DNA from 4 places in the Cobetia sp. D5 genome. Region 4 is predicted to be linked to each of the others. Evidence: predicted binding sites of a transcription regulator. Region 4 holds the regulator's gene; each other region holds the start of a gene.
The links. The regulator FNR, encoded in region 4, switches genes on or off when oxygen is low (the NO sensors DNR and NnrR bind a similar motif). The targets are predictions, from matches to a motif close to TTGATNTANATCAA.
Positions count from the first base shown of each region.

Region 1: a site for FNR is predicted at 1,975-1,988, ahead of adhP (alcohol dehydrogenase AdhP). Genes of this name have one in related genera too.
Region 2: a site for FNR is predicted at 3,434-3,447, ahead of U0O11_RS05520 (OmpW/AlkL family protein). Genes of this name have one in related genera too.
Region 3: a site for FNR is predicted at 3,741-3,754, ahead of clpB (ATP-dependent chaperone ClpB). Genes of this name have one in related genera too.

Region 1 is NZ_CP142020.1:559,250-564,125, forward strand. It holds gene exaC (acetaldehyde dehydrogenase ExaC) at 357-1,877, shown strand; gene adhP (alcohol dehydrogenase AdhP) at 2,251-3,279, shown strand; gene U0O11_RS02410 (pyridoxamine 5'-phosphate oxidase family protein) at 3,453-3,944, opposite strand; gene U0O11_RS02415 (CreA family protein) at 4,151-4,642, opposite strand; gene U0O11_RS02420 (DOPA 4,5-dioxygenase family protein) at 4,757-4,876, opposite strand, start outside.
Region 2 is NZ_CP142020.1:1,298,479-1,303,354, forward strand. It holds gene U0O11_RS05510 (aminotransferase-like domain-containing protein) at 1-1,299, opposite strand, end outside; gene U0O11_RS05515 (DMT family transporter) at 1,456-2,448, shown strand; gene U0O11_RS05520 (OmpW/AlkL family protein) at 2,580-3,320, opposite strand; gene U0O11_RS05525 (OmpW/AlkL family protein) at 3,663-4,256, opposite strand; gene U0O11_RS05530 (lipopolysaccharide kinase InaA family protein) at 4,618-4,876, opposite strand, start outside.
Region 3 is NZ_CP142020.1:3,949,440-3,954,315, forward strand. It holds gene U0O11_RS16345 (acetolactate synthase 3 large subunit) at 1-370, opposite strand, end outside; gene clpB (ATP-dependent chaperone ClpB) at 949-3,597, opposite strand; gene pgeF (peptidoglycan editing factor PgeF) at 3,908-4,684, opposite strand; gene rluD (23S rRNA pseudouridine(1911/1915/1917) synthase RluD) at 4,724-4,876, opposite strand, start outside.
Region 4 is NZ_CP142020.1:320,993-325,868, reverse strand. It holds gene U0O11_RS01470 (cbb3-type cytochrome c oxidase subunit I) at 1-11, shown strand, start outside; gene U0O11_RS01465 (cbb3-type cytochrome c oxidase subunit II) at 8-625, shown strand; gene U0O11_RS01460 (hypothetical protein) at 651-929, shown strand; gene fnr (fumarate/nitrate reduction transcriptional regulator Fnr) at 1,218-1,967, shown strand; gene U0O11_RS01450 (fatty acid cis/trans isomerase) at 2,210-4,708, opposite strand.

The DNA.
Region 1 (4,876 bases), 240 kb from region 4:
CCGGTGGCGGGCGATATCCTGAGCATAACGTCATGGCGTGGTGTCGTGCCTTGCGGCCTTCGCGGTATGGCGGCGTTCGTTTCTCCTTCCTTTTCTCCTCCCAAGGGATGAGACGGTCTCCGCCCATGGGGGCATGTCGCGATTGGCGTCGGTGGTCAAGACTGTGAGAGTCGCCTGATCAAGTACCGCTTGATAGAGCGGGCAGCGGGTCAGCGCCAACGGCGCCACTGCAGAAGGGCCAACACAGGCGTTTCGCTGACACGACAACGACTTTTCAGTAACGACTGCGCAGCAACGACAACAACAGGCCGTCGATCACGAGCGCCACTCGTGAATCCGGCCAACAGGAGTTCGCCATGATCTACGCCTCCCCGGGCAGCGCCGATGCGCTGGTCAAGTTCAAGGATATCTACGGCAACTACATCGGCGGTCGCTTCGTCGAGCCGGTGAAGGGTGAGTACTTCGACAATGTCAGCCCGGTGACGGGCGAGGCCTTCTGCCGTATCCCGCGTTCGAGTGCGGAGGATATCGACCTCGCGCTGGACGCCGCCCACAAGGCAGCCGCTGCCTGGGGCAAGACCTCGGTGCAGGAGCGCTCCAACATCCTGCTCAAGATCGCGGATCGCATCGAGCAGAACCTCGAGATGCTGGCCGTCGCCGAGACCTGGGACAACGGCAAGGCGGTGCGCGAGACGCTGAACGCCGATATTCCGCTGGCGGCGGACCACTTCCGTTACTTCGCCGGTTGTCTGCGCTCCCAGGAAGGCACCGCGGCGGATATCGATGCCAATACCGTCTCCTATCACTTCCATGAGCCGCTGGGTGTGGTCGGGCAGATCATCCCGTGGAACTTCCCGATCCTGATGGCGGCCTGGAAGCTCGGCCCGGCGCTGGCGGCCGGCAACTGCGTGGTGCTCAAACCGGCGGAGCAGACCCCGGCCTCGATTCTGGTGCTCGCGGAGCTGATCAATGACCTGCTGCCGGCGGGCGTGCTCAATATCGTCAATGGGTACGGGGCCGAGGCCGGTCAGGCGCTGGCCACCAGCAAGCGCATCGCCAAGATCGCCTTCACCGGCTCCACTCCCGTGGGCTCGCACATTCTCAAGTGCGCCGCCGACAGCATCATCCCCTCCACGGTGGAGCTGGGCGGCAAGTCGCCCAACATCTACTTTGCCGACATCATGAATGCCGAACCCGAGTTCATCGACAAGGCCGCCGAAGGCCTGGTGCTGGCGTTCTTCAATCAGGGCGAGGTGTGCACCTGCCCGTCACGCGCCCTGATCCAGGAAAGCATCTACGACGACTTCATGGCCCGGGTGATGGAGCGCGTGAAGACCATCAAGCGCGGCAACCCGCTGGACACCGACGTGCAGGTCGGCGCCCAGGCCTCCCGCGAGCAGTTCGACAAGATCATGTCCTACATGGATGTCGCCCGTGAGGAAGGCGCCGAGGTGCTCACCGGCGGCAGCAGCGAGCAGCTGGAGAACGAGCTGGCCAACGGCTATTACATCCAGCCGACCCTGCTCAAGGGCAACAACTCGATGCGTGTCTTCCAGGAGGAGATCTTCGGGCCGGTGGTGGCCGTCACCACCTTCCGTGACGAGGCCGAGGCACTGGCCATTGCCAATGACACCGAATTCGGTCTCGGCGCCGGTGTCTGGAGCCGCGACATGAACGTCGCCTTCCGCATGGGGCGCGGCATCCAGGCCGGTCGCGTGTGGACCAACTGCTACCACCAGTATCCCGCCCATGCCGCCTTCGGTGGCTACAAGAAATCCGGTGTCGGTCGCGAGACCCACAAGATGGCACTGGAGCACTACCAGCAGACCAAGAACCTGCTGGTCAGCTACGACATCAATCCGCTCGGCTTCTTCTAGGCCTGGCTGGCAGCGCCACCGCGACCGATGGTGCTGCATGCCTCCCGCGATTCTCGCTTGAGAAAATGACAACGATGCCCGCGCCAGATCCGATTGCTTGATCTGGCGCAGGGCAGGGAGCGCTGCGTCTGGTTTCAATGGAGAGGCAAGCTTTGCACTGGCTCGGGCTCGGGCGCAGGCTCGGGCGCTGGAAAAACGCAGGCATAGGCGCTGGCCTGGGTGATGGAAAAAACGCTGGCATGGGCGCTGGCGCATGCAGGCGCAAGCCCACACTCTCCGGCGCAACTCTCCACCGCAACTCTGCTGGTTCGTCTGTCTTGAATGTCCGTCTTTCTTGAATGTTCGTCAGTCTTCAATGGATGAGGAGTACGTCATGGATAACAGCATGAAAGCCGCCGTGGTACGTGAATTCGGTGCACCGCTGGTGATCGAGGAGGTCGCGGTACCGCGACCGGGACGTGGCGAGATTCTGGTTGAGGTCGCCGCCTCCGGGGTCTGTCATACCGACCTGCACGCCGCGCATGGCGACTGGCCGGTGAAACCCAATCCGCCGTTCATTCCCGGCCATGAAGGCGTCGGCACCATCGCGGCGGTGGGCGAGGGCGTCACCCACGTCAAGGAAGGCGACCGTGTCGGGGTGCCCTGGCTCTACTCGGCCTGCGGCCACTGCGAGCATTGCCTGGGCGGCTGGGAGACGCTGTGCGAGAGCCAGCAGAATACCGGCTATTCGGTGAATGGTGGCTTTGCCCAGTTCACGCTGGCGGACGCCGGCTACGTCGGCCGTCTGCCGGACAGCGTGGGCTTCGTGGAGATCGCGCCGGTGCTGTGCGCCGGGGTCACGGTCTACAAGGGACTCAAGATGACCGACACCCGCCCCGGCCAGTGGGTGGTGATCTCGGGCATCGGTGGGCTGGGACACATGGCGGTGCAGTATGCACGCGCCATGGGCCTGAACGTGGCGGCGGTGGATGTGGATGATGCCAAGCTGGAACTGGCCCGCCGTCTGGGTGCGACCGTGACCGTCAATGCCATGAAGGAAGACCCGGCGAGCGTCATCAAGCGCGAGATCGGCGGCGCTCATGGGGCGCTGGTGACGGCGGTGTCGCCCAAGGCCTTCGATCAGGCCCAGAACATGCTGCGCCGTGGCGGCACCCTGGTGCTCAACGGCCTGCCGCCGGGCGATTTTCCGCTGCCGATCTTCTCCACCGTGCTCAATGGCATCACGGTGCGTGGCTCCATCGTCGGTACGCGTCAGGACCTGCAGGAGGCGCTGGACTTCGCCGCGGAAGGCAAGGTCGCCGCCACCGTGCAGACCGGCAAGCTCGAGGACATCAACGACATCTTCGGACGCATGATCGACGGCAAGATCGAGGGGCGCATCGTGCTCGACATGAAGGCCTGAGGCGTTCGCTGGCCTGAATCCTCACCACCGACGCCAGGCCTGCTGGAAACGGCAGGCTGCCAGACACGACAACGCCAGCCCGAGGGCTGGCGTTGTCGTGTCTGGCATGGCCGTGCGCGTTGACTCTCACGCGGCACTGCAAAGAGCTCTCTCTGACGAGCTCGGGCTTCTGCTTACACCGTGCCGAATTTCTCGTTCTCGCCCATGTCCGGGGTGTGGTCCTTGTCGAGGTTGGCGCGCGCCACCTCGTAGAGCTGATAGGCCTTGCTCTCCTTGGCCTTCCAGTGCTCGCCGGATTGCACCGAGATCTCCAGCAGGGTGACATCGGGGTCATCCTTGCCTTCCGGGAACCAGGCGGCCACGAACGGGTTCCAGAACTTGTCGATCAGGCCCTGATCGCGGTGCAGATTGGCATGACCGCTCAGCGACACGTAGACGCCATCATCCTGATCGGAAAAGCTCAGGCAGACCTCGCTGTCCTTCTTGGCCTCAAACACCTTCTCGGCGCTGGCGCGGGTGAAGAACCACAGGGTGCCGTCGTAGTCATCCTGCACCAGATGCATCGGGCGGGCATGGGGCATGCCATCGCCTTGCGTCACCAACATGCCGACCTTCACATCCTTGATCAGCTTCCAGATCTTCTGCTTGTGCTCCGGGCTCGACATCGTGTGTCACTCCTTTGCGTCATGCGAATGAAAATCCGGCTGGCTAGCCGTTGCACAAGACCTTGGAGCGACACCCCCCAACTTCAAGGGATAATGTTGGAGCTTTCACTTGTTGAGTCATGGTTTGATGAATCAGAGCTTGATGAAGCAGGGCTTTATGAGTCGGCGCTTGATCAATCGAGGCTTGATTCAGGCGCCGAGGCGACTCACTGCGCTGCCGGTGCCTGCCAGGCGTCGCTGCCCCACAGCGGTACGCTGCTCAGCGCATGCTTGAAGCTGCCACTGGTTTCCTTGGTGCTGTAGGCGATGTAGAGCAGGCTCTGGGAGTCGCGATCCAGAATGCGGCGAATCTTGAGGCTCTTGAGCAGCACGCTCTTGGACTTGCGATAGACCTCCTCGCCACTCTTGGAGGTATCGATGTCGGCGATCATCTCCGCCGTGATCGGGCCGGTCTGGCGGCAGGCGATGCTCATGTCGGAGGGATCGGAGAAGTCGAGGTCCGCCTCGATGTTGCTCAGATGGCAGGTCACGCCCGGCACCTTGGGGTCGATCAGGCTCTCGATCTTGATGTCCTTGGTGGTGAACAGGCCCAGCGAGACATCCCCGACCTCGTTGTCATCACAGCCGGCCAACAGCAGGCCTGAGGCCATCACACCCAGCAGGGCAGCACGAGAGGGGAGGCGGCGCAGTCGCGTCATGGGGGCATCCTTGAGTCAGTGGTGTCAGGCGATGATAGCGTGTCAGACCCGCGGTGGGCGTCAACCATCGCCCTGGCCTCAATGCTTGCCGCGGGCTAAATGCTTGCTGCGGCCTCACTCGCTGGCGAAGGCAGCGAGATTCAGCGTATGCGAGTTGCCCAGCCACATCACGCCCTGGGTGTGATCGAAGAGGTCATCGCCGGTGCCGGCGTGTACGAAGATATCCAGCGAGCC
Region 2 (4,876 bases), 980 kb from region 4:
CATCCACGGCATGTCGCCCATGCCATTGGCCCAGCGCGCCCGAATCATTGCCTGCAGCCCCAGTGGTGACTCCTGCTCGGGCCGTGACAGCCACAGCCAGCCGCAGCGGGTGCGGGGGTCCAGCGTCTTGGAAAATGATCCGAGACTGATCAGCGCAGGCATCGGCCTGTCGGCATGGCGATGGGCGAGGTCGGCCAGCCACGGCTGGCGGGTATCGAAGCTCAGCTCGGCAAAGGTGGTGTTCTCGACCAGCAGGATGGCGTGGCGTGCCGCCAGTGCCAGCAGGCGGTGGCGATCTGGCGTGCTCAGCTGTCCGCCCAGGGGATTGTGGCCATCCGCGGTCACGATCAGCGCATCCAGCGTCAGGGCGGGCGTCTTGTCATCATGACGTTCGAGCAGACGCTCGAGCGCCGCGACATCCAGTCCCTGGTGTGCGCGGGCAGGAATGGCGATCGCCTGATGGCCTTGGGCTTCGATGGCGGCCACGATACCGAAATAGCCCGGCGCTTCGACGCCGACCCGACAGCGGCCCTTGGCGGCACGCAGCTGGCCGAGCAGCAATGACATGCCATGCTGCGCCCCCTGACTGATCAATAGGGCGTCGCTGTCACAGGGATGACCGTGGTGGCTGAGGTGCTGGGCGATGGCAGTGCGCAGCGCGCTCGAGCCCGGCGGCAGGGCATAGGCGCTGGGATGCTGGGCATGCGCCCCGAGCTGAGTGCGCGCCAGACGATACAGTCGTCGCACGGCGGGGGCGTCCAGCTCCGGATGAGCGGCACCCAACGGCGCCAGGCGCGGATCACTGGCATTTGCCATCGCCTGCCAGGCCGGGTCACTGATGGTGAGGGTGGTGATGGCACGTGGCCTGTGATGTGACTCCGGCTGCCCGTGCTGCCCGTGCTGCGCTACGCCGGGATGACGAGATGAAGTCGGGCTGGTCTGTGAGCCGGTATTCAGGTCATTCGTATCGTGAGCAGCCTGCGTCGCTGGCGCGACCCGATAGCCGGCACGCGGTTCGGCGATGATCAGGCCCGCCGCCTCCAGCTCGCCATAGGCACGGATCACGCTGTTGAGGCCGAGCCCCGCCTGCGCCGCCTGCCGCCTGAGCGAAGGCAGGCGCTGCCCCGCGCTCAGTTTGCCCGTCGCCATCTGGGCCTTGAGCCGCTCGACCAGCTGCTGATAGCGCGGCAGCGTCGCGGCTGTGGCGCCTGAGCTGGCGATTGAGCTGGTGGTTGAGTTGCTGGCGGGGCCTGCAAGCGAAGGGCGGCTGGCGGACGAAGCGTGCTCGGCGGATGACATGCCTGTCTGTACCCCTTGAAATGGTGATTATCTGTATCTTGTGCCCCCTTGAGGGTTCGCGGCAAGCTGAAGGCTCATGTCGTGGTCCCGTCGGTGCACGTCCTGCACCTGCCCCCGGGCCGACCGGTTGTCATTTCTCTCGCTGGAGTCTGCGTGATGTGGATGCCACTTTGCTTCGTGTTTCTGTTCGCCAGCGGCTTCATCGCCGCGCGCTTCGGTACCCTGGACGCTGAACCCTTCACCTTGCTGCTGGTGCGCAGCCTGCTGGTGCTGCCGGTGCTGGGAGTGATTCTGTGGCTGCGCCGCAAGCCGCGTCAGTGGGGTCGGCGCAACGACCGTCTGGCGCAGATGGGCATTGGCATGCTGTTGCATGGCGCCTATCTGGGCGGCGTGTTCGCGGCGGTCAAGGCGGGGCTGCCGGCGGGCCTGACGGCGCTGCTGGTCAGCCTGCATCCACTGGTGACGGCGGCCTTGTCACTGCCGTTGTTCGGCGTGCGGCTGGGGCCCAAGCAGTGGGCGGGGCTTGGCTGTGGCGCCATCGGCGTCAGCCTGGTGCTGGGGGCAGGGCTTGCCAAGGACGGCGCGGGCACTCTGCAGTGGCCGCTGATCGGGCTCGTCTGGTGTCTGGTGGCGCTGATCGGCGTGTCCAGCTCGACGCTGTGGCAGAAGCGGGTCTCCGGGCGCATGGGGCTGGTCGAGGGGCTGATGTTCCAGTATCTCGGTGCGGGCGCGGTGTTCGTCGTCGCGGCGACCAGTGTCGGCAGCTTTGCCTTTGACCCCACGCCGCGTCTGCTGCTGACCATGGCCTGGCTGGTAATCGCCATCTCGGTCGGTGCCATCTGGCTGCTGATGCTGATGCTGGAGCGGGGCGAGGCCCATCAGGTCGCGCGCACCTTCTTCCTGGTGCCGCCGTGTGCCGCGCTGATGGCATGGTGGCTATTCGATGAACAGTGGACCGCGCTGATGGTGGCGGGCGCGGCACTGGTGGTGCTGGGTCTGGTGCTGGACCGCCCGCGTCCGGGCAAGGTGAGCAAGGCGCCGGCCGACGACGCCACGCCGCCTTCGCCTTCAACTCCCTCAACCTCATCGACTGCAACAACTTCCAATGCTTCGGCAACGACGAACAGTGGGCAAGCCGCCCCGCGCTGAGGCGTGCCGAGCGCACAACTCACAATGCACAGCGCACCAGATACAAAGCACAACGCCCCGCCGGCCCGAGATGGGCTGGCGGGGCGTTGTCGTTTCTGGCCAGTCAGAAGCGCTAGCCAGGAAGTGGCTGATCAGAAGCGATAGCTGATCCCGGCCATGGTCACGATGGGGTCGATCTCGACCTTGTCGTTGACGCTGCCCGCTACGGTGACATCGGAATCGATATCCAGATACCAGGCGGCGACGTTGGCCGCCCAGTGCTCGTTGATCACCAGATCGACGCCGATCTGTGCGGCCGCGCCCCAGCTGTCATCCATCTCGAGCTTGGTGCCATCGTCGAGGGTTTCGTCGGAGAAGTGGGTGTAATTGACGCCTGCGCCGATGTACGGCTGGATGCGCGATTCACGTCCGCCAAGCGGGTAGTACTGCAGTGTCAGGGTCGGCGGCAGGTGATCGACGGAACCGGCCTTCTGGCCATTGAGCGAGATGTCGTGGTCGAAGTCCTGCGCCGCCAGCAGCTCGATACCGAAGGTGTCGGTGAAGCGATAACCGAGAGTGAAGGCAAAGGCGCTGTCATCATCGACATCCACGTCGGCGCCGATGGCATCGATGCGACCGTTGTCACTCTTCGGCGAGACCTTGGCAACACCCGCACGCGTCCAGAACTGCCCGGCGCCGTAGTTGAGAGAGCTGAGCGAGCTGTGAGAGCTGGCATTCAGCGAGTCGGCGGCCATGGCCGGTGCGGCGCCGAGAGTCGCGAGGCCGGTGAGGCCTGCCAGTGCCAGAAGCTGCCACGGGCGTGCTGCAGAGCGCGGGCTACGCGAAGTCAGGTGCGCGGGGAGGGAGGCTGAGCGAGTGACGACGTCGGACATGATGGCTCCTGAAGGATGGCGGGAAAGGATGCCCTCATTCTAGGTAGCCGAATTTCGAGAAATTTGATCTGGGGCAAGAGTTTACGGGCGTTCTTGCTCGGTCAGGGACGTGGTTGATCCAGGTCAATTTCTGCGCCACGTCGCTGAAGATCGGCCATGTAGCCGTTGGCTGCCCACTACGAAAACGCCGCAGACCCGAAGGTCTGCGGCGTTTGTGTGTGATGCCCATCTGCGCCTGGACGGCTCGGCGTTGCCGAGCTCCATCGCTGACGTTTTCATGACGCGGCATCACACGGCTTGCCAGGTACTCGCTGGAGGCATGTTCACGCCTCCCACAAGAACTTAGAAGCGGTAGGTGACACCGGCACCGACAGTGACCGGGTCCAGCTCGGTGTCGTTCACGTCCTGACCGGCGATCTTGGTATCGGCCTTGACGTCGGCGTAACGAGCGAAGCCGTTGACGGCCCAGGCTTCGGTGATCTTGAGGTCCACACCCAGCTCGGCAGCGGCGCCGTAGCTGTCGTCGATGTCCATGCTCTGGCCACCGGCAGACTCACCGGAGAAGTGGGTGTAGTTCAGGCCGACACCAGCGTACGGCTGGACACGGGCTTCAGTACCGCCCAGCGGGTAGTACTGCAGCATCAGGTTGATCGGCATCTGATCGAAACCACCGGCGCTGTTTTCCCAGTCAGTGCTGAATTCTTCAGTGGACTGCAGGGCGATGGCCAGGTTGTCGTGGAACATGTAGCCCACGGAACCGGCGAAGCCAGACTCGTCCTTGGCGATCAGACCGTTGCCGTTGTTGCTCTTGCCGTCGACCTTGGCAACGCCACCGCGCAGGAAGATGTCACCCTTGCCATATGCCATGGCGGATTGTGCGCCCATTGCCATGGTGCCGGCGATAACAGTAGCGGTCAGGATCTTGATAGCTTTCATGTGTAGTTCTCCTTGAAGCTTGGCTTCGTGAGCTGCCTGTCAGCAGTGCCTCGCTACCCTACGGCTTGGGCCGTGTGCTCTGCGTGGCTGCGTCGATCAGGGGACGCTGCGAACTATAAGAAACAGCGTTCTGTTTGGCAAGCATTTTTTTAGAACGTTGTTTGAAAACTTATTAGGCGTCCTGTTAGCGGATGTTACCGATTATTTCAGGGAAGTTTAATGTCTCACGAGTGAGACTTGTGATGACGCATTCGAGCGACATCCCCATTCATCCTCGCGCAAGGTGACCAAGACCTTGGTCGCATGCCGTGCGCGAGGTTAGTACTCACTACGCCAAAGATCGTCGCCGGGCTCTGCAGACTCAGCGCCGCTTGCGTGCGGCGCGTGCTTCCAGCTCTTTCAGCCACTGACTGACCTCGGCGCTCTGCGCATCCGCATCGCGATAGACGGCCAGAAATTGTCGCCATTCATCGTGCTGCCAGCCCTTCAGGCGGCGCCACAGCACGTAGAGATCGCGCAGGCACTCGTGACGGCGCAGCACGAAGCGGCGCGTCTTCTCGAGGTCGATGATGACGGCGTCCATCTGCCAGGTGCTGTCCGGCGACTCACTCGGCGGGCGA
Region 3 (4,876 bases), 610 kb from region 4:
GGCGAGTCACACCGACGATGTCGGTTTCCTGGAAGGCGTCTTCACCGATCAGGTGGCTGGCGACCTGACCACACAGCACGACCATGGGGATCGAGTCCATGTAGGCCGTGGCGATGCCGGTGACAGCATTGGTCGCGCCCGGGCCTGAGGTGACCAGCACCACACCCGGCTTGCCGGAGGCGCGCGCGTAACCATCGGCGGCGTGGGTCGCGGCCTGCTCGTGACGGACCAGAATGTGCTGGACCTTGTCCTGGCGGAACAGGGCGTCATAGATATGCAGCGCCGCTCCACCGGGATAGCCGTAAATATATTCCACGCCCTCGTCATGCAGGGCGCGGGCGATCATGTCAGCGCCGGAAAGCAATTCCACTTGGTTATTCTCCCCTGGAGGTCTCGAGTGCGTCCGGCGGCAATGCGCAAGCCGGATCGAGTGCGACCTGAATGTCGCTACCGCAGAAATTGCGGCACCTGATGCCAAACCCTGGCGTCTGCGGCCCGGTTAGGGCCTGCACTCTTGTCGCATCGGTTGGATGCGGTCGGGGCTGATGGCCGGTCGGTACGGTTGGCGTACCCGGACCGGCGTATCCTTTGACAGGCGGACAGCGACTCAGCGTCTGTCCTTCACGCGGCGCTTCGAGGGTCGCCCGAATGGCCGCGCCCGCAATCAGGAATGGTCAAGAGTCCAACAGCCGCAAGGGGCTGTCAACTCAACCTTACGCCAGTGTGCGCCGCCTGCGCCAAATGCCACACCGATAACAACGAATCCGGCCATAAGCGTGCGTAAAACCTCACCAATGGCGATAAATTCGCAATTTTCTGCTTCGTGGATTTCAGCCTGCCTCACGCCGGGTTGTCTTTTTGCGCCCAGGCGGCAGACACGAAAACGCCCCACCGCAAGCGGAAGGGCGTGCTTCCGTCACGGTGGGGCGTCACTTACGGGCGTGCGAATCAGCGCGTGAAGGTCAACTCCCCGCCCTCTTCGCCGACACGGATGACGTCACCGGGCACGAAGTCACCGCCCAGCAGGGCCTGGGCCAGCGGATTCTCGATGCGGCTCTGGATGGCGCGCTTGAGCGGGCGAGCGCCATAGACCGGATCGAAGCCGGCCTTGGCCAGCAAGGCCATCGCCGGGTCGGTGATCTCGAAGCCGAGATCGCGCTCGGCCAGACGCGCCTTGAGACGCTCCAGCTGGATGCCCGCGATGGAGGCGATCTGCGCCTGTCCCAGCGCGTGGAACACGACCACTTCATCGATGCGGTTGATCAGCTCCGGGCGGAAGTGATTGCCGACGACTTCCATCACCGCCGTCTTCATGTCGTCGTACTGGAAGGCCGCCTTGCGCTCGGCACGCTCGTCGGCACCTTCCGTGCTGCTCTCGTCTTCCGCCAGCTCGCCATTGAGGCCGCTCATGCGCTGGATCATTTCCGAGCCCAGGTTGGAGGTCATCACGATCACGGTGTTGCGGAAGTCGACGGTACGCCCCTGACCATCGGTCAGGCGGCCATCTTCCAGCACCTGCAGCAGGATGTTGAAGACATCCGGATGCGCCTTCTCGACCTCGTCGAGCAGCAGCACGGAGTACGGCTTGCGGCGCACGGCCTCGGTCAGATAGCCGCCCTCTTCATAGCCGACATAGCCGGGAGGCGCGCCGATCAAACGGGCCACGGAGTGCTTCTCCATGAACTCGGACATGTCGATGCGCACCATCGCCTCTTCGGTGTCGAACAGGAAGTTGGCCAGTGACTTGCAGAGCTCCGTCTTGCCGACACCGGTCGGGCCGAGGAACAGGAAGGAGCCGTTGGGACGATTCGGGTCCGACAGCCCAGCGCGTGAGCGACGCACCGCATTGGACACCGCGATCACCGCCTCGTCCTGGCCGATCACCTTCTCGTGCAGCGCCTCTTCCATGCGCAGCAACTTGTCACGCTCGCCTTCGAGCATCTTGGCGACCGGAATGCCGGTCCAGCGCGAGACGACCTCGGCAATCTCCTCCTCGGTGACATTGGAGCGCAGCAGCACGTGGGCGGAGGTATCCGCCTCGCCTTCGCCGGCTTCGCTGATCTGCTTCTCGAGCCCCGGAATCACGCCGTACTGCAATTCCGACATGCGGCTGAGGTCACCGGCGCGGCGCGCCTGCTCCAGATCGATACGCGCCTGCTCCAGCTCGGCCTTGAACTGGGCCGCGCCCTGGATGCTGGACTTCTCGGCCTTCCAGACTTCATCGAGGTCGGCGTATTCCCGCTCCAGCTCCGAGATCTGGTCCTCAAGCGCGCCGAGACGCTTGAGCGCTGCCTCGTCGGTTTCCTTCTTGAGCGCTTCACGCTCCATCTTGAGCTGGATCAGGCGGCGGTCGAGACGGTCCATCTCCTCCGGCTTGGAATCCAGTTCCATGCGGATACGTGACGCGGCCTCATCGATCAGGTCGATCGCCTTGTCCGGCAGCTGACGGTCCGTGATGTAGCGCGAGGACAACCGCGCGGCGGCAATGATGGCGCTGTCGGTGATGTCGACCCCGTGATGCACCTCGTAGCGCTCCTTCAGGCCACGCAGGATGGCGATGGTGTCTTCCTCGCTGGGCTGATCGACCTGCACCTTCTGGAAGCGGCGCTCCAGTGCGGCGTCCTTCTCGATGTACTGACGATACTCGTCAAGCGTGGTGGCACCGACACAGTGCAGCTCGCCACGCGCCAGCGCCGGCTTGAGCATGTTGCCGGCATCCATCGCGCCTTCAGCCTTGCCCGCGCCGACCATGGTGTGCAGCTCGTCGATGAACAGGATGACCTGGCCTTCTTCCTGCGCCAGCTCCTTCAGCACCGACTTGAGGCGCTCCTCGAATTCGCCGCGGAACTTGGCCCCCGCCAGCAGCGAGCCCATGTCGAGAGACAGCACGCGCTTGTTCTTGAGGCCTTCCGGCACCTCGCCATTGACGATACGGCTGGCCAGCCCTTCGACGATGGCGGTCTTGCCGACGCCGGGCTCACCGATCAGCACCGGGTTGTTCTTGGTGCGACGCTGCAGCACCTGGATCGTTCGGCGAATTTCCTCGTCACGCCCGATCACCGGGTCGAGCTTGCCATCCCGCGCACGCTCGGTCAGATCCAGGGTGTACTTGTTGAGCGCCTCGCGATTGTTCTCGGCATCGGCATCGCCCACGGCTTCGCCACCGCGCAGCGCATCGATGGCGGAGGTCAGGGCGGGCTTCTTGATGCCCGAGGAGGTGAACAGCTTGCCGAGATCACCACCCAGCTCCAGCGCAGCCAGCAGCGCGAGCTCGGAGGCGATGTATTGATCGCCGCGCTTCTGCGCTTCACGATCGGCCAGATTCAGAAGCTTGCCAAGGGCCTGCGAGGGCGCGACATTGCCGTCGAACTGGGACACGGTCGGCAGGTCATCCAGCTGGCGCTTGAGGCCGCTGATCAGACTGGTGGCATCGCCGCCCGCCTTGTTGACCAGTGCCTTGAGGCCGCCATCGCGGTCTTCCAGCAGTGCCAGTAGCAGATGCTGCGGGTGAATTTCATTGTGGCCTCGCCCGACGGCGAGCGACTGGGCATCCGCCAGAGCGTTCTGCAGCTTGCTGGTGAGTTTGTCGATGCGCATGGTGCCTTCTCCTGAGAGTCATGGCGGTACTCCTTTTCTCAGGAGCTTCGCCTGTAACATTTCGTATCTGACTCTCAAGATGGGGGCTGGCGCACGGCTTTCAAGGCAGGATTCGCCGCGCTGCAGCATGTTGTGGCATTTGCCTGATCCAGGTCAGATTCCCGCCGCCCCCGCCGGCCATCAGCTTTGTCACACACAGAAACGCCCCGCCAACCTGAGATATCAGGTCAACGGGGCGTTTGTGGGTACTGCATGTCGAGCTTGCGGAATGCGCTGACCAGCGCCCCGACCGAGATTCCTGATCAGCGCCTCAGCGCAGCCAGATCACCGTGGCGAGGCGTCCGGTCACGCCATCATCCCGCCGGTGTGAATAGAAGCGTGATTCAGAGGCGGTACAGAAGTGACCGCCACTGACATGACCGACCCCGGCACGCTCGAGACGCAGGCGTGCCAGCTTGTAGAGATCACCCATATAGTGACCGAGCCGGTAGGGGCTGGCCTCGAAGGCGTCATCGGCCTCGGGAAGGTCCGCGATGAAGGCGTCACGCACCTCGGGGCCGACCTCGAACTGCGCATTGGAGATCGCCGGGCCCAGCCAGGCCATCAGCTCGCCGGGGTCATCGCCAAGACGCTCGATGGTGGCTTCCAGCACGCCTTCGACCAGCCCGCGCCAACCCGCATGCGCCACGCCGACGCGCGTGCCCTGCCGATCACAGAACAGCACCGGCAGACAGTCCGCCGTCATCACCACACAGGCCTGCCCGGTGCCGGTACTGATGCAGGCATCCGCCCGTGGCGGGGCATCCGGGCGGTCTTCGGCGTGGCAGACATCGAAGGCATCCACCACCTGAGTGCCGTGCACCTGATCCAGCCACGCCAGCGGACGACCGTCATCGACCTCCGCCGCGAGCAGCTCGCGCACCTGCGCCACCATCGCCGGGTCATCGCCGACATGCAGCGCCGGATTGAAGCCGGCATACGGCCCCTGGCTGGGGCCGCTCTCACGCGTGGTCACGAAGGCCTGCACCGGGCTCGGCGCGGGCCAGTCCGGCAGTATCAGGGTCGGGCGTAGACTCTCGTCGTGCATAACCTCTCCTTGTGCGGCGTGTCGCGCGAGCCTGCCGCCTCAGCGAGCGATGTCTTCCTTGAGATAGTCGATCAGCACCAGCATGTCGCCCGGCATCTCGGCGCGGAATTCGACTTCCTTGCCCGTGATCGGGTGGATGAAGGCGAGACGACGGGCATGCAGTGCCTGACGCGGGAACTGACGCAGCAGCTC
Region 4 (4,876 bases):
ACTACGCATGAGACATGTCCTGCTCGAACGTCACGCCGGCCTGATGACGGCACTGTGCCTGCTCACCATGAGCCTCGGCGCCCTCGCCCAGCTGGTGCCGCTCGGGGCTCACCCCAGTCTCGCCAGCGCACCCGAAGACCTCAAACCGCTGAGCGCCCTGGCGCTGGAGGGCCAGCGCATCTACCAACGCGAGGGCTGTCAGCAGTGCCACACACGCATGGTGCGCGATCTACCGGGCGACACGGCGCGCCACGGTGATGCGACGACCGCCCGGGAGCGCTATTACGACCGCCCTTCGCTGTGGGGCGTCGAGCGCTGGGGGACGGATTTGAGCAAGCTGCCTGCGCAGCATGACGATGCCTGGCAGCGCCTGCATCTGCATGACCCGCGCAGTCAGGTGCCGGGCTCAGCGATGCCCGCCTACCCGTGGCTGTTCGAGCGGGCGTTGAGCGGTGAAGGCATCGCGGCACGCATGCGAGCCCTGCAAGGCCTGGGCGTGCCCTACGCGGAAGACGAGATTCTCGCCGCCCCCAATGACGTGCGTGGCACTGCCGAAATCACGGCGCTGCTCGCCTACCTGCAGCAGGCCGCCCCCGCGAGCGACATCGCCAGCCGTGGCCCATGACAGGACACCGCTCAGGAGACACGACATGAATCTGCTGGAGACAACTGGACTCCCCCTGTTCTGGAATCTCTGGGTGCTGGCCCTCACGCTGGGCAGCCTGGTGCTGTTCGCCATGCTGGCCCTGGGCAGCCTTTCGCGCGCTGCAAGCGCTGACAGCGACGAGCGCGAAGGCGATGGCCCCATGCAGGAACATCGCATCAACGGCGTACGTCAGCCTGACACACCAGCGCCACGTGCCTGGGGCATACTGGCACTGGCGACGCTGGCCGCCGCACTGATCCTGCTGCTCGGCGCAGCTGGCTGAGGCAGGTCGTCGCGGTATGGTCATGCGGCGCCAACCAGGCCTAAAGTTCACACACCTTGCAACGCCCATGGGTTGGGCAGGATAATGAATTAATAAAATCTAATATTATGGCGTCACGAAATTGCACCGCATTAGCCGATGAGCGCTCAGACTCTGGTCGCTCGAATCACATCGGCTGAACAGGGTAGCGGCGGGCGACAAGGCCCCGCCCCACCGTTCGTTGCGCCCGAAAGCCCCCTCCGCTGCCCTGCCCCAGGGGTAGCGGTGACATTCCTCAGGAGAGTCACCATGACGGCCAATGCACAGGCATCACACCGCTTGCGCGCCCATGAAGCCCGCTGCCAGACCTGTTCGCTGAGTTCACTGTGCCTGCCACTGGCACTGAACATGGAAGATATCGACCAGTTTGACGCCATCATCCGCCGTCGCGCGCCACTCAGAAAAGGGGAAGTACTCTTCACCCAGGGCGATGCCTTCGATTGCGTCTTCACGGTGCGCTCCGGAAGTCTCAAGCAGATCACCAATGAAAACAGCGGCATGGAGCAGCTGACCGGCTTCTACCTGCCCAGCGAGCTGGCCGGGCTGGATGCCATCGACAGCAATTGCTATCCCGGCACTGCGGTGGCGCTGGAAACCACCACCGTCTGCGAGATTCCCTTCGACCGCCTCAATGCGCTCTCGGAGCAGATGCCGGAGCTGAGAACCCAGCTGTTCAAGAGCCTGAGCAAGGAGTTGCACGAAGATCGCCGCATGATGATGCTGCTGTCGCGCAAGACAGCCGATGAGCGACTGGCGAGCTTCCTGGTCAACCTGTCACAGCGCTTCCGTCGCCGTGGCTATTCGCCGTACAGCTTCCGCCTCTCGATGGCACGCGCCGATATCGGCAACTATCTGGGGCTGGCCGTCGAAACAATCAGTCGTATCCTGACCCGCTTCCAGACCCAGGGGCTGGTCGACATTCGTGCCCGCGAGGTGCATATCCTGCATCTGGATGGCCTGATCGAACTGGCCGAAGGCGAGTGTCAGGGCGGTCGCTGATGACGCCTGCTGACAGCACATCACGCTGAGCGACACTGCGCTGATCCGCCGCCAGGGCGCCATGTCGGCACCACACAAGACAGAAGCCCGCCACGCAATTTGCGTGGCGGGCTTCTTCTTTCTGTCAGGCCAGTCGTCAGTCGTCCTGACAACCCTGACAGCCCTGACAACCCTGACAGTCCTGACAACCCTGACAGTCATGACAACAGGGCTTGTCTCGGCCGCTCAAGCTTCGCTGGCGATCAGCGGTTCTCGAGGCGGTTATAGTCCAGCAGGCCCGCTTCGACAGGGCGATCAGCATAGTTGGTGCGCAGCACGCTGTCGGAGAACTCCCAGAAGCGCGGGTCAGTCCGGCGCACCCCGATATCGGCCTGCAGGGCGCGATAGTCCTCTTCGGTCTCGAGTGCCGCCACACGCTCTGCCAGCCCCGTCAGGGTGTCAGGCGTCAAACGCCAGAAGGCATTCGGGTAATCGCCCGCCACGCCCCGCAAGACATCGAGAGTGTCTTCCTCAGGACGGCGATTTTCCTCCTCATCGAACAGACTGGTGATGTTGGCGTGGGCGGAATTGCGCAGCACGCTGTAAAGGCGCGGCGAGTCATCAGTGCCATCCTCCAGCGCGACGATCGTCACCTCCGGCATCAGGCTGGCCGAGACTCCCTGCACCGCAGCGAGGGCCTGCAGCTCATGTCGCACATGCTCATCCTCGACATTGCTCAGGCTGCGCTCATGACCGAGTTCCGGTGCGAGGCGCTCCTGCATGCGCCGCATCAGACCAAGGCGAGCCTGGTTCGGGGATGACAGCTCCTGCGGTGTCCAGACGATGCCACTGGGCGCATCGAACTGCGGTGGCTTCTTGAACAGCAGCTCGCCAAGGCCGGGGCTGACGTCGCGATACCAGCTGTCATGCACCGCCTGGCGCTCACCTGCCGGCAACAGCACCAGCAGGTTGTTCTCGCCTTCCATGCGCAGGAAGTCCATGTACAGACGGGTGACCAGCTGATGGCCGAGATTGCCGTAGACATCGAAGCCGGCGACCAGCAGATAGTGGATGCGCTCCAGCATCGGGTAATCGATGATCCAGCCCGTCTTGGGCACGCCACCGACCAGCCCCTTCATCACCGCCGCATTGTCGAAGTGACGATAGATGGTCAGGGCCGCGTTGGGGTTACGCCCCTGGCCGGGGCCCTCGGTCCAGCCGCTGCCGTCCCACAGCACTCGCTCATCCAGGCGCAGATCGCCATCGAGATAGGCCTGGGACATCAGGCGCTGCTTGGCCTTGAGGTAGGCGGTCTGCTTGCTCTCGAACTTGACCCAGGAGCGGATCGGCAACGCATTGCTGCTCTGCTCGGCGGGCAGGCTGAGATTCTTCCCTTCCTCGGCCAGGGTGCGTTCCACTTCCGGGTGACTGAACATCTTCGGGTCAGTGAAGCCGACCCAGAAGTGATCATTGATCACATCCACCGCGACCTGCCCGCGACAGACCGGCCCCTTGATGAAGCCCATGATGGTGTTCTGCGACTCATCCAGCATGAAGCGATAGCGTGACTCGGCCGGAATGGCCTCGAAGGTCAGGAAAGGATTCGAGGCCGTCTTGAGGTCGTAATCCGGCAGGTCATCCACCGGGTAATCCGGTGTCAGGAACAGCGCCCGCCAGCGCTTGAAGCGAGCATCATCGAGCGCATAGGGCAGATGACTCTTGGCCAGGATCGTCGCGCGCTCCTGCCACAGACGGTAATAGACCCGCGGGCGCCCGGCGTCATCGTGGGGCATGCTCGCGCGCTCACCGGCGGTGTAGGAGGCATAGGGTGCATCGTAGGGGCGGCGCGTGGAGATGCGCTTGATCGGCTCGCCCGGCGGGGTGCTGGAACGCACCAGCTTGAAGAAGATCGGCCGGCCGTCCGCGCCCTTGATGCCCGGGAAATACACATGGCTCAGGAAGAGATGCTCGTAGATATAGCGATTCATCAGGCGTTGCTTGAGGCTGTCGCCATTGAAGAAGCGCTCGGCCTGCTCGATGTGCGGCATCAGCGCCTGGGGCAGCGGTGCCGGACCGGTCATCGCACCGCCCTTGGCCAGCCAGTTCACCAGCGTGCGGTGCTCTTCATCGCTGACCTGTGGCAGGGCGTAGGGCATGCCCCAGTCAGGATGGTCTTCGGCGAACTTGTCGTAGCCCTCGACGGGGGCACACACCTGACTGCGATTGAGCGACAGGTCGAAGCGGTCTTCCGGCAGCAGGCCATCTTCCGTCACCGGCAGCGGCGCCTTGCGCTTCTGGCTGAGCGCACGGAACAGCACACTGCCCTCCAGATTGGCGGCCGGAGAGTCAAAGCGCTCATTGAGCACCGGCGAGAAGTCCATGCTGCGCCACTGCTCGGTGGTGTCCGCGTCCTCGAACATGCGCGTCAGATTGGCCGCCAGCAGGCGCGTGCCATCGTAGACCGGCGCCGGATTCATGCCGCGATCGATCCCCGCGGCCGATGACATCTTGAGCTGACAGGGAGCGTCGTAGCAGCCATGACAGACCACGCAGCGCGTCTCGATCACCGGCTTGACCTCATCCTCCCACTGGCGCCCGGCAAGACTGTCGTGTGACACCACCCGCTCACGCGGTGACGCGGGGCCGAAACGCTCATCGAGCTGATGAATCGCGACGGCACTGCAGCCCCCCAACAGTAGAACGAGCACGATGCTCCAGCGCCAGCGCGGTATGCGCCATAGGCGTCGAAGAAGGTCCGGCATGGGGAGCTCCAGCAAGAGGAAGGGATATCGGCAATCAAATACATGATTGCGAAAGCCTACCATAAGCAGGCTCACGAATTCGGCAAGGCTGCACTTCCAAGCATAGTGAACAATGATGTCAGATTTTTTTGTCTCTTCCGCATCCAATCTTGTTTTGGCGGCGTATGA